Regions from separate parts of the Streptomyces sp. NPDC028711 genome, predicted to be linked through region 2. Evidence: riboswitches for the same ligand, from Rfam matches in the RefSeq annotation. Region 2 holds a riboswitch; the other holds the start of a gene.
What was found. A riboswitch is a leader RNA that binds a small molecule or an ion and turns the genes downstream of it on or off. The one in region 2 is predicted to bind cyclic di-AMP.
Positions count from the first base shown of each region.

Region 1 (5,819 bases), on a different contig from region 2:
CTCGTCGCGATGGCGAGGGCCTCCGCGAGGCCGCCCATCTCGACGTGGACGACCACGACCGGCTTCGTCGGGGCGGGGGCCGAGGCGACGGCCTCGCGGAGGGCGGCGGCGAGGACCTCCCCGTCGCCGAACTCGGTCGCGCCGTTCTCCCCGACCCAGGGGATCGCGTTGACGACGACCGCGTCGGACGTCTCGTCCACGAGCGCCGCCGCCAGCGCGTCCCGGAAGTCCGCCGGTTCCGCCGCCGTCGTCAGGTCGAGCGGCCGCAGCGGCCGCAGCCCCTCGGTCAGGCAGGCGTCGTACGTGAGGAGTCCGAGCGACTCGGAGTTGCCGAGGATCGCGACCCGGGGCCCGGCGGGCAGCGGCTGGGCGGCGAGGAGGAGCCCGGCGTCCACGAGTTCGGTGACCGTGTCGACCCGGATCACGCCGGCCTGGCGGAGCAGCGCGGAGACCGTGGCGTGCGGGATGCGGGTGACCGGCACCCGGTGGCCGGGCGGGGCGCTGCCGCTGTGGCGGGCGCCCTTGACCACGACGACGGGCTTGACGGCGGCGGTGCGGCGGGCGAGCCGGGTGAACTTCCGGGGGTTGCCGATCGACTCCAGATAGAGGAGGACGACGTCGGTTCCGGGGTCGTCGTACCAGTGCTGGAGGAAGTCGTTGCCGGAGACGTCGGCGCGGTTGCCGGCGGAGATGAAGGAGGAGAGGCCCGCGCCCCGCCGGTGCAGCCCGGCGAGGAGGGCGATGCCGATCGCGCCGGACTGGGTGAAGAGCCCGATCCGCCCGGCGGCCGGCATCTGCGGGGCGAGGGAGGCGTTGAGCCGGACGTCGGCGGCGGTGTTGATGATCCCGAAGGCGTTGGGGCCGATGATCCGCATGCCGTACGAGCGGGCCTGCCGTACGAGCTCGCGCTGCCGCTCGCGTCCCGCCGCCCCGCTCTCGGCGTATCCGGCGGAGAGGACGACGAGCCCCCGTACGCCGTGTTCGCCGCAGTCGGCGACGGCCTCCGGCACCCGTTCGGCGGGGACGGCGACGATCGCGAGGTCCACCGGCTCGCCGATGGCGCCGACGGAGGGGTGGGCGGGGACGCCGTCGAGCTCCGTCGCCTCGCCGGCGGGGAGCGCGGCGTTCACCGCGTACACGCGTCCGGCGAAGCCTGCCCCGAGGAGGTTGCGGAGGACGGTCCGGCCGACGCCGCCGGGGAGGCGCCCGGCTCCGACGACGGCGACGGACCGGGGGGTGAGGAGGCGCTGCACGGAGCGGGCCTCGGCCCGCTGCTCCCGTGCGCGCTGGACGGCGAGGGAGCGGTCGGTGGGTTCGAGGTCGAGGTGCAGCCGTACGGCCCCGTCCTCGAAGCTGCGCTTCTGCGTGTAGCCGGCGTCCGTGAAGACCTTGATCATCTTGTTGTTGGCGGGCAGGACCTCGGCGGCGAAGCGCCGGATGTCCCGCTCCCGCGCGACCGCCGCGATGTGTTCGAGGAGCGCGGAGGCGACTCCGCGTCCCTGATGGGCGTCCTGGACGAGGAAGGCGACCTCGGCCTCGTCGGCGGGCGCGGAGGCGGGCAGTCCGCGGTCGTCGATGCGGTCGTAGCGCACGGTGGCGATGAACTCGCCGCCCACGGTCGCCGCGAGCCCCACCCGGTCCACGAAGTCGTGGTGGGTGAAGCGGTGGACGTCCTTGGCGGAGAGCCGTGGGTACGGGGCGAAGAAGCGGTAGTACTTCGACTCGTCCGAGACCTGCTCGTAGAAGCTGACGAGGCGGTCGGCGTCGTCGGCGGTGATGGGCCTGATGCGCGCGGTGCCGCCGTCGCGGAGCACCACGTCGGCTTCCCAGTGGTCGGGGTAGTCGTGGTCCGGTCGCGCCGGTGACACTGACTGTCCCGCCGCTTCCGACTGCTCCGACGCGCTCTCCATGGGGCCAGCCTAGGGGGTGTCCCGTCGTGGGGCCCTGGCCTCGTCGGCACGAGGTTGCCCGACGCCGCGACACGGGGTCGGATCGGTCGCGCGGCGGGTGTACGCCGTGCATGGTGGGGGCACCCCCGTGCACGGTGGGGGCACGCCGGGCGCGGCGCGGGAGGGCCGAAGGGCGGTCCGATCCGGGTCCGAGGTCGGCGCGAGCACCGGGCATCCCGTGAGAGACTGGTCTAGACAACCGCTTGAGACTTGAAGGGCAACACCATGGCTGAGCGCCGCGTCAACGTCGGCTGGGCCGAGGGCCTGCACGCCCGCCCCGCGTCCATCTTCGTCCGTGCCGCCACGGCTTCCGGCGTTCCGGTGACGATCGCCAAGTCCGACGGCACCCCGGTGAACGCCGCTTCCATGCTCGCGGTGCTCGGCCTGGGCGCGCAGGGCGGCGAGGAGATCGTCCTCGCTTCGGAGGCCGAGGGCGCCGAGGCCGCTCTGGACCGTCTGGCGAAGCTGGTCGCCGAGGGTCTCGACGAGCTGCCCGAGACCGTCTGAGGCTGCCTGAGGCCGTCTGGGACCGTCCGCCCCGGGTCGACCCGCTCGCACCCCGAAAGCGCTCGTACCCCGAAAAGCCGTGTCCGCCGGAATTCCGGCGGACGCGGCTTTTCACATTTCCGCGGAACTGCTTTCGGGCAGCACAGAACAGCCCCACGGAATTCCTATTCTTTGTATACGGTGTGTGCGTTAATTCCGGACACTCGCCGTGTTGACTGCATGTTGCGAAACCCTCACACGGCCGGGCTCCGGCCTTTTGAGCCGGTGCAGCGGCTGCGAGCGTTCCGCGTGCAGGGCGGTCAGCGCCCTCGCCCGCTCGGCGTCACCGCGCGCCACGGCGTCGACGATCGCACCGTGCTCGGCCCAGGCCTCCGTCGGATGGGCGGGCAGCTCGACCGCGTACATCCAGGCGATCTTGTGCCGCAGCTGGGTCAGCAGCGCCGTCAGGGCCGGGCTCCCGGAGGCCTGCGCGAGCGTCTCGTGGAACCATCCGCCGAGCGAGCGCAGATCCTCCCCCTGTCCGCGCCTGGCCCGCTCCTGCCCCAGCCTGACCAGGCCGCGCAGCACTTTGAGGTGGGCCTCGGTACGGCGCTGGGCGGCGCGCGCGGCCCCCAGCGGTTCCAGGAGCGCCCGCATGTCGAGCAGGTCGGCCGCCTCCTGCGCGGTGGGCTCGGCGACGTGGGCGCCCGCGTGGCGGCGGGTGACGACGAAGCCCTCGGACTCCAGGGTGCGCAGGGCCTCGCGGACCGGGACCCGGGAGACCCCGTACCGGCGGGCGAGCTGCTCCTCGGTCAGCCGGCTGCCCCGCTCGAAGACGCCGGAGACGATGTCGTCCCGGATCGCCGTGCATACCGAGTGCGCGGGAATGCGCATGTCCGACCTCCGCCTTGGTCTGCGCGAGACAATTCTTCGGCGCCTGTTCTGCGCCCGATGTGCGACTCTATTGCAGCGCGCCGGAATTTCCGATGCCTCAGCGGAATATGGATGCCTTTTGACCGACGAAAAGCCCCGGCTCAGCATGAGCCGGGGCTTTTGCGACGCGATACGGGGGCGGGACGGGTGGGCCCCCGTGGTGCGCGCCGGGCGTCAGACGTTGACGCCGCGGGCGCGGAGGTAGGACACCGGGTTGATGTCGGAGCCGTAGTCGGCGGTCGTACGCGCCTCGAAGTGGAGGTGCGGACCGGTCGAGTTGCCGGTCGAGCCGGAGATGCCTATCTGCTGGCCCGGCTCGACGCTCTGCCCGACGTAGACGTCGATGGAGGAGAGGTGACCGTACTGGGTGTACGTGCCGTCGTTCATCCGGATGACGATGTTGTTGCCGTACGCGCCGCCCCAGCCGGCCTCGACGACGGTGCCGGAGCCGACGGAGACGACGCTGCTGCCGTAGGAGGCGTGGAAGTCGACGCCGGAGTGGCTGCCGGAGGACCAGAGGGAGCCACCGGTCTGGTAGCCGGTGGAGACGTACGAACCGGCGACGGGGAGCTGGAAGGAGTTCAGGCGGCGGCGCTCGGCCTCACGGGCGGCGCGCTCCTCGGCCTCGCGGATCTCCTTGGCGCGGGCCTCGGCCTTGCGCTTCGCCTCGGCCTCGGCCTTCGCCTTGGCGGCGGCCTCGAAGGCCTCCTCCTCCTGGGCGGCGGCCTGGGCGCTGATCCGGTCCACGAGGGAGTCCTCGGTGATCACCTTGGTGAGACCGGTGTCCTCGGGAGAGCGGTTGTCCGACTCGGCGGCGAGCGCCGGAGAGGCGAGTGTTCCGATGACGCCGGTGGTGGCGAGCGTCGCGGCGCCGGCGATGCCCACGCTGCGGCGCGCCATCCGGCTCGGTCCACGATGCTTCCCGGTGGCACGGGTGAACGCCATGTAGGGGCTGGTCCTTTCCTTCCCTCTCGCCTACCGGGTTAGCTGACGGGTTCGGAGCAGGAAGGTCTCCTACGAGCCCCTCCGTCGAGACGAAGGCGCCCGATTCACCCCAGGGACTACGTGTGGGTCCCCGGCTCCCCAGGCTCGCGCCTGACGGGGACTCGGCGATGACTGTCCGGATGCCGCGGGTGCGGCGGGTGCAACTGCCGAACAGACGCACCGACGCTATGCGGATCGCCTGGCGATCACCAACCGGACCCGCCAGTTTGTAAGACATGCCACAGGGCATACGATCATGCTTAATATCAATACGGACAAAGCGGAGGACCCCGACGCGGTATGCCGTCGGGGTCCTCCGCTCCGGCCGCCGGGCGGCCGGAAACAGTCGGTCGAGAGCCGGAATCAGCCGGTCACGACGGTGACTTCACCGATGCCGAGCGCGCGCACCGGCTCCGCGATCTGCGCCGCGTCGCCCACGAGGACGGTGACGAGCCGGTCCACCGGGAAGGCGTTGACCACGGCGGCGGTCGCCTCGACCGTGCCGGTCTCGGCGAGCCGCGCGTACAACTGGGCCTGGTAGTCGTCCGGGAGGTGCTGCTCGACCTGGTCGGCGAGCGTCCCGGCGACGGAGGCGGCCGTCTCGTACTTGAGCGGCGCGACACCCACCAGGTTCTGCACCGCGGTCTCCCGCTCGGCGTCCGTGAGGCCCTCGGCCGCCAGCGTGCGCAGCACCTTCCACAGGTCCTCAAGGGCCGGGCCGGTGTTCGGGGTGTCGATGGAACCGCTGATGGCGAGCATCGAAGCGCCGTTCCCCTGACCGTCGGAGCGGAGCACCTGCCCGAAAGCCCGCACCCCGTAGGTGTAGCCCTTCTCCTCGCGCAGGACCCGGTCGAGCCGCGAGGTGAGGGTGCCGCCGAGGCAGTACGTGCCGAGGACCTGGGCCGGCCAGACGCGGTCGTGCCGGTCGGCACCGATCCGGCCGATCAGGAGCTGCGTCTGGACGGCGCCGGGCCGGTCCACGATGACGACCCGTCCGGTGTCGTCGGCGTTGATCGGCGGCATCGGGAGCGGCTCGGCCGGCTCCCCGGTCCAGGCGCCCAGTGTCTCGGCGAGCACCTTGTCCAGGTCGACGCCGGTCAGGTCGCCGACGACCACGGCGGTGGCGGTGGCGGGCCGGACGTACGCCTCGTAGAAGGCGCGGACCGCGGCCGCGTCGATCGCCGCGACGGTCTCCTCGGTGCCCTGGCGCGGCCGGGACATCCGCGACCCGTCCGGGAAGAGCTCCTTGGAGAGCTGCTTGGCGGCGCGACGGGACGGGTTGGCCGACTCGTGCGGGATCTCGTCGAGCCGGTTCTGCACCAGGCGCTCGACCTCGGTCTCCAGGAACGCCGGGGCGATCAGGGCCTCGGAGAGCAGCCCGAGCGCCTTGGGCAGCCGGGAGACGGGCACCTCAAGGGAGACCCGTACGCCCGGGTGGTCGGCGTGCGCGTCGAGCGTGGCGCCGCA
Region 1 is NZ_JBVHUJ010000010.1:138,963-144,781, reverse strand. Features, by position in the region: gene ACZ4VK_RS27815 (bifunctional acetate--CoA ligase family protein/GNAT family N-acetyltransferase) at 1-1,910, opposite strand, end outside; gene ACZ4VK_RS27810 (HPr family phosphocarrier protein) at 2,175-2,456, shown strand; gene ACZ4VK_RS27805 (GntR family transcriptional regulator) at 2,646-3,329, opposite strand; gene ACZ4VK_RS27800 (M23 family metallopeptidase) at 3,543-4,313, opposite strand; cyclic di-AMP (ydaO/yuaA leader) riboswitch at 4,326-4,490, opposite strand; gene ACZ4VK_RS27795 (M16 family metallopeptidase) at 4,716-5,819, opposite strand, start outside.
Region 1: another riboswitch for cyclic di-AMP. It lies ahead of ACZ4VK_RS27800 (M23 family metallopeptidase); the one in region 2 lies ahead of ACZ4VK_RS11215 (M23 family metallopeptidase).

Region 2 (5,819 bases):
CAAGGAACAGCTGGTCACCGCCGCCTTCGCACACGCCGCGGAAGCCGATCTCGCCCAGCTGCGGCGGATCCTCGGGCGCCGCTCCACGGCGGTGCGACGGCTGCGGGCCGCGGTGCGCTGGTACGCGCCGACCGGTCGGGCCAAGGGGTGGCGGCTGTGGATCGAGGGCTGGGCGGCCTCGCTGCGCGACCCCGAGCTGCGCCGGGTCGCCGCCTCCCTCGACCAGGAGCGGAAGGCTGCGCTGACCCGGGTGATCGCGGAGGGGGACGCCGCCGGGGAGTTCGTCTGCGCGGACCCGGCCGGGGCGGCCTGGCGGCTCACCGCCCTCCTCGACGGCCTCGCCGTCCAGACGACGGCGTACGCCGGCTCCCTCCCCCGCACCACGCTGCTGCGCTGGGCGGACGCCGCCCTCGCCCGGGAACTGAACCTGCCGGACGAGAGCGCGGGCCCGGCGGTCCGTCCGTGACCGGCGGGCTCAGAGGGGCATGAGGTCCGGGCGTTTGGCCTCGACGTGGTCTCCTGAGCTCTCGCCGCGCAGCCGGCGCCCGATCCAGGGCACGAGGTACTCCCTCGCCCACTGGATGTTGTCGCGGCGCACTTCGAGCGTGCCGCGCGGCGGGACCGGCGGCCATGCCTGGTCGGGGTCGGCCGGTACCGGCAGGCCGAGGACCTGGGCGGCGCGCAGGGCGACCCGGGTGTGTCCCTCGGGCGAGAGGTGCAGCCGGTCGTCGTCCCAGGCGCGCCGGTCCTGGACGGACTTCAGGGACCACAGGTCGAGGACCGGGCAGTCGTAGCGGTCCGCGATGGCCCGGACGTGGGCGGTGTAGGTGGCGATCTTGCCGCGCAGGTGCCGGAGCACGGGCACGTCACGGGTGTCGAAGCCGGTGGTCACCATCACCGTGCCGACGGCGGAGGTCAGTTCGGCGACGGCGCGCTCGAAGCGCTCGGCCACGTCGTCGGGGTCCGTGCCGGGGCGGATGATGTCGTTGCCGCCGGCGCAGAAGGTCACCAGGTCGGGGGCGAGTTCCTTCGCCCGGGGGACCTGTTCCGCCACGATCTGGTCGAGGAGGCGCCCGCGTACGGCCAGGTTGGCGTAGCGGAAGGCGTCGTGCTCCGGCAGCTGGTCGGCGAGCAGGACCGCGAAGCGGTCCGCCCAGCCGACGTACGTCCCGTCGGGCCCGGGGTCTCCGACGCCCTCGGTGAAGCTGTCACCGATCGCCGCGTACGACCCGAATGCGTTCTTGTCTCTTGATCTCGAATCGTCTGCCACGGGAACACATCCTTCCCTTTCGGATGTGACCTACGCGACCGTAAGGAGGGGTTGACGGTGCGTGACATATGCCACCGATAAAGAATGTGCCAAGCCGGAATAGAGCGGTGTACACGCCGGTGGCCCGGCACAGGAGTGCCGGGCCACACGGGAGTTGACGGGCGTCGGGTTCAGATGGAGACGCCGTGCTGGCGCAGGTAGCCCAGCGGGTCGATGTCGGAGCCGTAGCTCGGCGACGTGCGGATCTCGAAGTGCAGGTGCGGGCCGGTGGAGTTGCCGGTGGAACCGGAGAGACCGATCTGCTGGCCGCCGGTGACCGTCTGGCCGGACGAGACGGAGAGGGAGGAGAGGTGGGCGTACTGGGAGTAGTTGCCGTCGGCGTGCTGGATGACGACCTCGTTGCCGTACGAGCCGCTCCAGCCGGCCGAGACGACCGTGCCGGCGCCGACGGCGCGGACGGAGGTGCCGGAGGAGGCGATGAAGTCGGCACCGGTGTGGTAGCCGGAGGACCACATGGAGCCGGAGGCGCGGTACGGGGTGGAGACGCCGCCGCCGACCGGGGCGACCCAGCCGGACGCGGAGGTCGAGGCGCCGGAGGCGGAGGAGCCCGTGGACTGCGCGGGGGCGGTGTCCGAGGTCTGCGCGGCCGGGGCGGAGGAGCGCTCGGCGCCACGGGAGGCGCGCGGGGTGTCGCCGTTCTTCGCGGAGGGCGCGGCGGAGGCCTTCTGGCTGCTCTTGGGGGCGGCGGCCTTGGGCGCGGCGCTCTTCGGGGCGGCGGGCTTCGCGGTGTTCTTGGCGCCGAGCGTGAGCTTCATGCCGGGCAGGATGAGCGAGGGGTCCTCGCCGACGACCTGGCGGTTGTCGGCGTAGAGCTTCTGCCAGCCGCCCGCGAGGTGGTGCTCGGAGGCGATCTTCGACAGGTAGTCGCCCCGGACGACGGAGTACGTCTTCGGTGCGGCCTTCGTGGCGGTCGGCGCGGCCTGGACGGCGGCGGCCTTCACCTGGGCGGCGGCGGTGACGGCCTTGGCGGGGGCGGCGGCCGGGGCCGCCTGCTCGGCGGCGTGGGCCCCGGTGGCTCCGAGGAACGGGAGGGCGACGACGGCGCCTCCGGTGCCGGCGGCGGCGATTCCGCGGGTGAGGCGGCTGGACTTGGTACGGCGGTGCTTACCCGTCGCGGGCATGGCGAATTCCTCTCCGGCGCCTGCGAGGTGAGCTGTCGGGTTCGGACTGGAGATGCCCGGCCGCGTTCTCACGCGGCTTCACCCCAAGCCGTCCTGCGTCGCGGGACCGGCGTACTTCCTGGGTCCCCCGCTCCTGCCACGCATGGGATGAGTGGGAATTCCGGACGGTGGCAGGATTCGGCGGTCCGACCGGATTGACGGTGACGCTAGACGAGCGGGTCGGCATCAACAAGCCACTGATTTCCACCGGCTTTCCCCGCCCCGTCCTCGACCCGGAATTCCGGTCACCCTCTGTGGATGACGGCCCTTCGATTCCCTTTTTGCGCTGGGGAATTGCATCCCGCCTTCGGCCACGATCCGTCACTTCTATGACCCTGCTCACGCACGAAGGCTCATCTCACCTGTAAACAGGGCGCGTTATACGCAAGGCCTCAATACGGACAGATCGCCCATTCCCGTCCAGGGGGCTGCGCCATCACCGTCCCGGCTGGATGATTGCCCCTGGAACCCATTCCGCGTCGGGCATCCGAACGTCGACCACCAGGAGCATCCGTGACGCAGCAGCTGCCGCAGGTCCCGCCCATCGAGCTGAACGAACCCGAGCTGGCCGAGGTCCGCAACTTCCGGGACGTGGGCGGCCTGCCGACGACGGACGGGCGGGCCGTGCGCCCCGGCCGCCTCTTCCGCAGCGGCCACCTCGCCCACGCGACGGGGACGGACGCCGCCTTCCTCGACTCGCTGGGCCTGCACACCGTCTTCGACTTCCGGAACCTGGCCGACCGGAAGATCGAGGGCCCGGACGTGGAGCTGCCCGGCGTACGGAACGTGAACATACCCCTCAACGATCCGGCGGACGGCAAGGAGTTCTGGAAGCTGGTCCGCGACGGCGACCTCGAGCAGCTGAGGGAGATCCTCGGCGACGGCAAGGCCGCCGCCCGTATGTCCGACTCGTACCGGAAGATGGTGATCGAGCGGACCGCCGAGCACAGCCGGATCCTGCACTCCATGGCGGAGGACAGCCTCCCCGCCCTGATGCACTGCGCGGCGGGCAAGGACCGCGCGGGGCTCTCCATCGCGATCACCCTGCTCGCCGTCGGGGTCGAGCGGGAGGCGATCGAGGCCGACTACGTGAAGTCGAACGAGCCGCACCGCCGCTACAAGGTGCGCCGCGGCTCCACCGCTCCGGACGCCATGTCGCCCGAGGTGATGGAACTCCTCAGCCCCCTCTTCGACGCGCGGGTGGAGTATCTGCGGGGCGCCTTCGAGACGATCGAGGTGACCTGGGGCTCGGTGGACGGCTACCTCACGCAGGGCCTGAAGCTGTCGCCGGAGACCCGCGAGCGGCTGAAGGAGCGCCTGCTCACGGAGGCGTAGCCCCGCCGGCTACTGGTTCTGCCCGCCCAACATGAAGAGCAGATAGAGGAAGCCGGCGAAGAGGTGGCCGGCGACCAGATAGGCGAAGAGCCGGAGGACAAGGCCCTTGGGGAACTTGCCCTCCCCGCGCTCTTCGCCGGTGACCGGTCGTGACTTGTCGGACATGTCGACCCTTTCGGAGAAGGTTCGGAGGAACGGAGCGTCGCGGGACTCACCGCCGGTGCGGAGTCCCGTCGCCGAGGCACAGCTCGGCCGCGGGACTCTGCATCAGGGTGTGGACGAACAGCAGCTCCGCCCCGCCGGCGGTGGCGGCGCCGATCCGGTGCGGGGTGAGCGAGTCGAAGTGCGCGCTGTCCCCGGGGTCGAGGACGTGGACGGCCTCGCCGAGCGCCAGCCGCACCCGGCCCTCCAGGACGTGGATCCACTCCTCCCCCGGGTGGACGCGCACGATGTCGGAACGGGTCGCGTACGGCACGTGGACCCGCAGGCACTGCAGGGCCCGCCCGGCGCCGCCCGCCTGGCGGTAGATCCAGCCGTCGGCCTCGACGGGTTCGGAGCGGCCGGCCCGGACGACGGGGTCACGCTCGGGCGGCGCCTCGCCGAGGAGCTCGGAGACCGTCGTACCGTAGATACGGGCGAGGGCGAGCAGCATCGGCAGCGAGGGCTGCCGGTTGCCGGTCTCCAGGCGCGAGAGGTGGGCCGGCGAGAGGCCGGCCCGCCGGGCGGCGGCCTCCAGGGTGAGCCCCCGGCGGCGGCGCAGGGCCCGCAGCTGCGGGGCGACGTCCGGCAGGACGCCCGGGGCGACGGGGTCCGGGGAGGTCTCCCCGGGGACGTGGTCCATGCGTCCATTCCGCCAGCATCGTGCCTGTGAGGCAAGTTTCTTGCCTCACAGGCAAATGCTCAGCGCTGCGCGACCGCCTGCTTGACCAGTGTCCTGCCGAAGTCCCACATGAGCCCGCCGCCGCCGTGGGCGTCGTCCATGACCGCCGTGAAGGCGGTGACGAACCGGTCCACGTCCGCCTCGTCGATGATGAGCGGCGGGATCAGCTTGATCACCTCCAGATGGTCACCCGAGACCTGGGTGAGGATCCGGTGCCGCTGGAGGAGCGGGACGACGACCATCTGGGCGAAGAGGCCCTTGCGGGCCGCCTGGAGCATCGTCCAGCGCCCGCGCAGGCCGAGCGAGGACGGCCGGCCGAACTCGATCCCGATCATGAGCCCGCGCCCGCGGATCTCGTGGAGGAGCTCGTACCGGGGCACCAGCTCCTTCAGTCGGCCGGACAGCAGGTCGCCGATCCGGCGGGCGTGCGCCACCGTCCCCTCGTTCTCCATGACCGAGAGGACGGCGAGCCCGGCGGTCATGGCCTGGGCGTTCGACCCGAAGCTCGCCGAGTGGACGAGCACCCGGTCCATCGACGAGTAGACCTTCTTGAAGATCCAGTCCTTGCCGAGGGTGGCGCCGACCGGCACATAGCCGCCGGAGAGCGCCTTGGCGACGCACACCAGGTCCGGTTCGACGCCCTCCTCGTGCTGGTACGCGTAGAAGTCGCCGGTCCTGCCGAGGCCGGTCTGCACCTCGTCGGCGATCAGCAGGGCTCCGTGCCGGTGGAGCAGCTCCTGGGCGGCGCGGAGGAAGCCCGGCGGCGCCTCGTGGACGCCCTTGCCCTGGATGGGCTCGACCACGAAGGCGGCCACGTCGCCCCTGCGCAGCTCCCGCTCCAGGGCGTCGAGGTCGCCGAGCCCGATCGCCGTGTCGGGCAGGAGCGGGGCGAAGCCGTCCCGGAAGCCCGTCTCCCCGTTGACGGAGAGGGAGCCGGTGGTCAGGCCGTGGAAGGCGTGGGAGCAGTAGAGGACCCTGGGCCGCCCGGTGGCGTACCGGGCGAACTTCAGGGCGGTCTCCACGGCCTCCGTGCCGCTGTTGCCGAAGAAGACCCGGTCGAGGTGGGGGCTGTGGGCGAGGAGCCGTTCCGCGAGGAGTCCGGGGAGCGGCTGGC
Region 2 is NZ_JBVHUJ010000003.1:15,592-21,410, forward strand. Features, by position in the region: gene ACZ4VK_RS11205 (TetR/AcrR family transcriptional regulator) at 1-466, shown strand, start outside; gene ACZ4VK_RS11210 (SGNH/GDSL hydrolase family protein) at 476-1,270, opposite strand; gene ACZ4VK_RS11215 (M23 family metallopeptidase) at 1,441-2,451, opposite strand; cyclic di-AMP (ydaO/yuaA leader) riboswitch at 2,456-2,611, opposite strand; gene ACZ4VK_RS11220 (tyrosine-protein phosphatase) at 3,004-3,825, shown strand; gene ACZ4VK_RS11225 (DUF6126 family protein) at 3,835-3,990, opposite strand; gene ACZ4VK_RS11230 (helix-turn-helix domain-containing protein) at 4,037-4,666, opposite strand; gene ACZ4VK_RS11235 (aspartate aminotransferase family protein) at 4,726-5,819, opposite strand, start outside.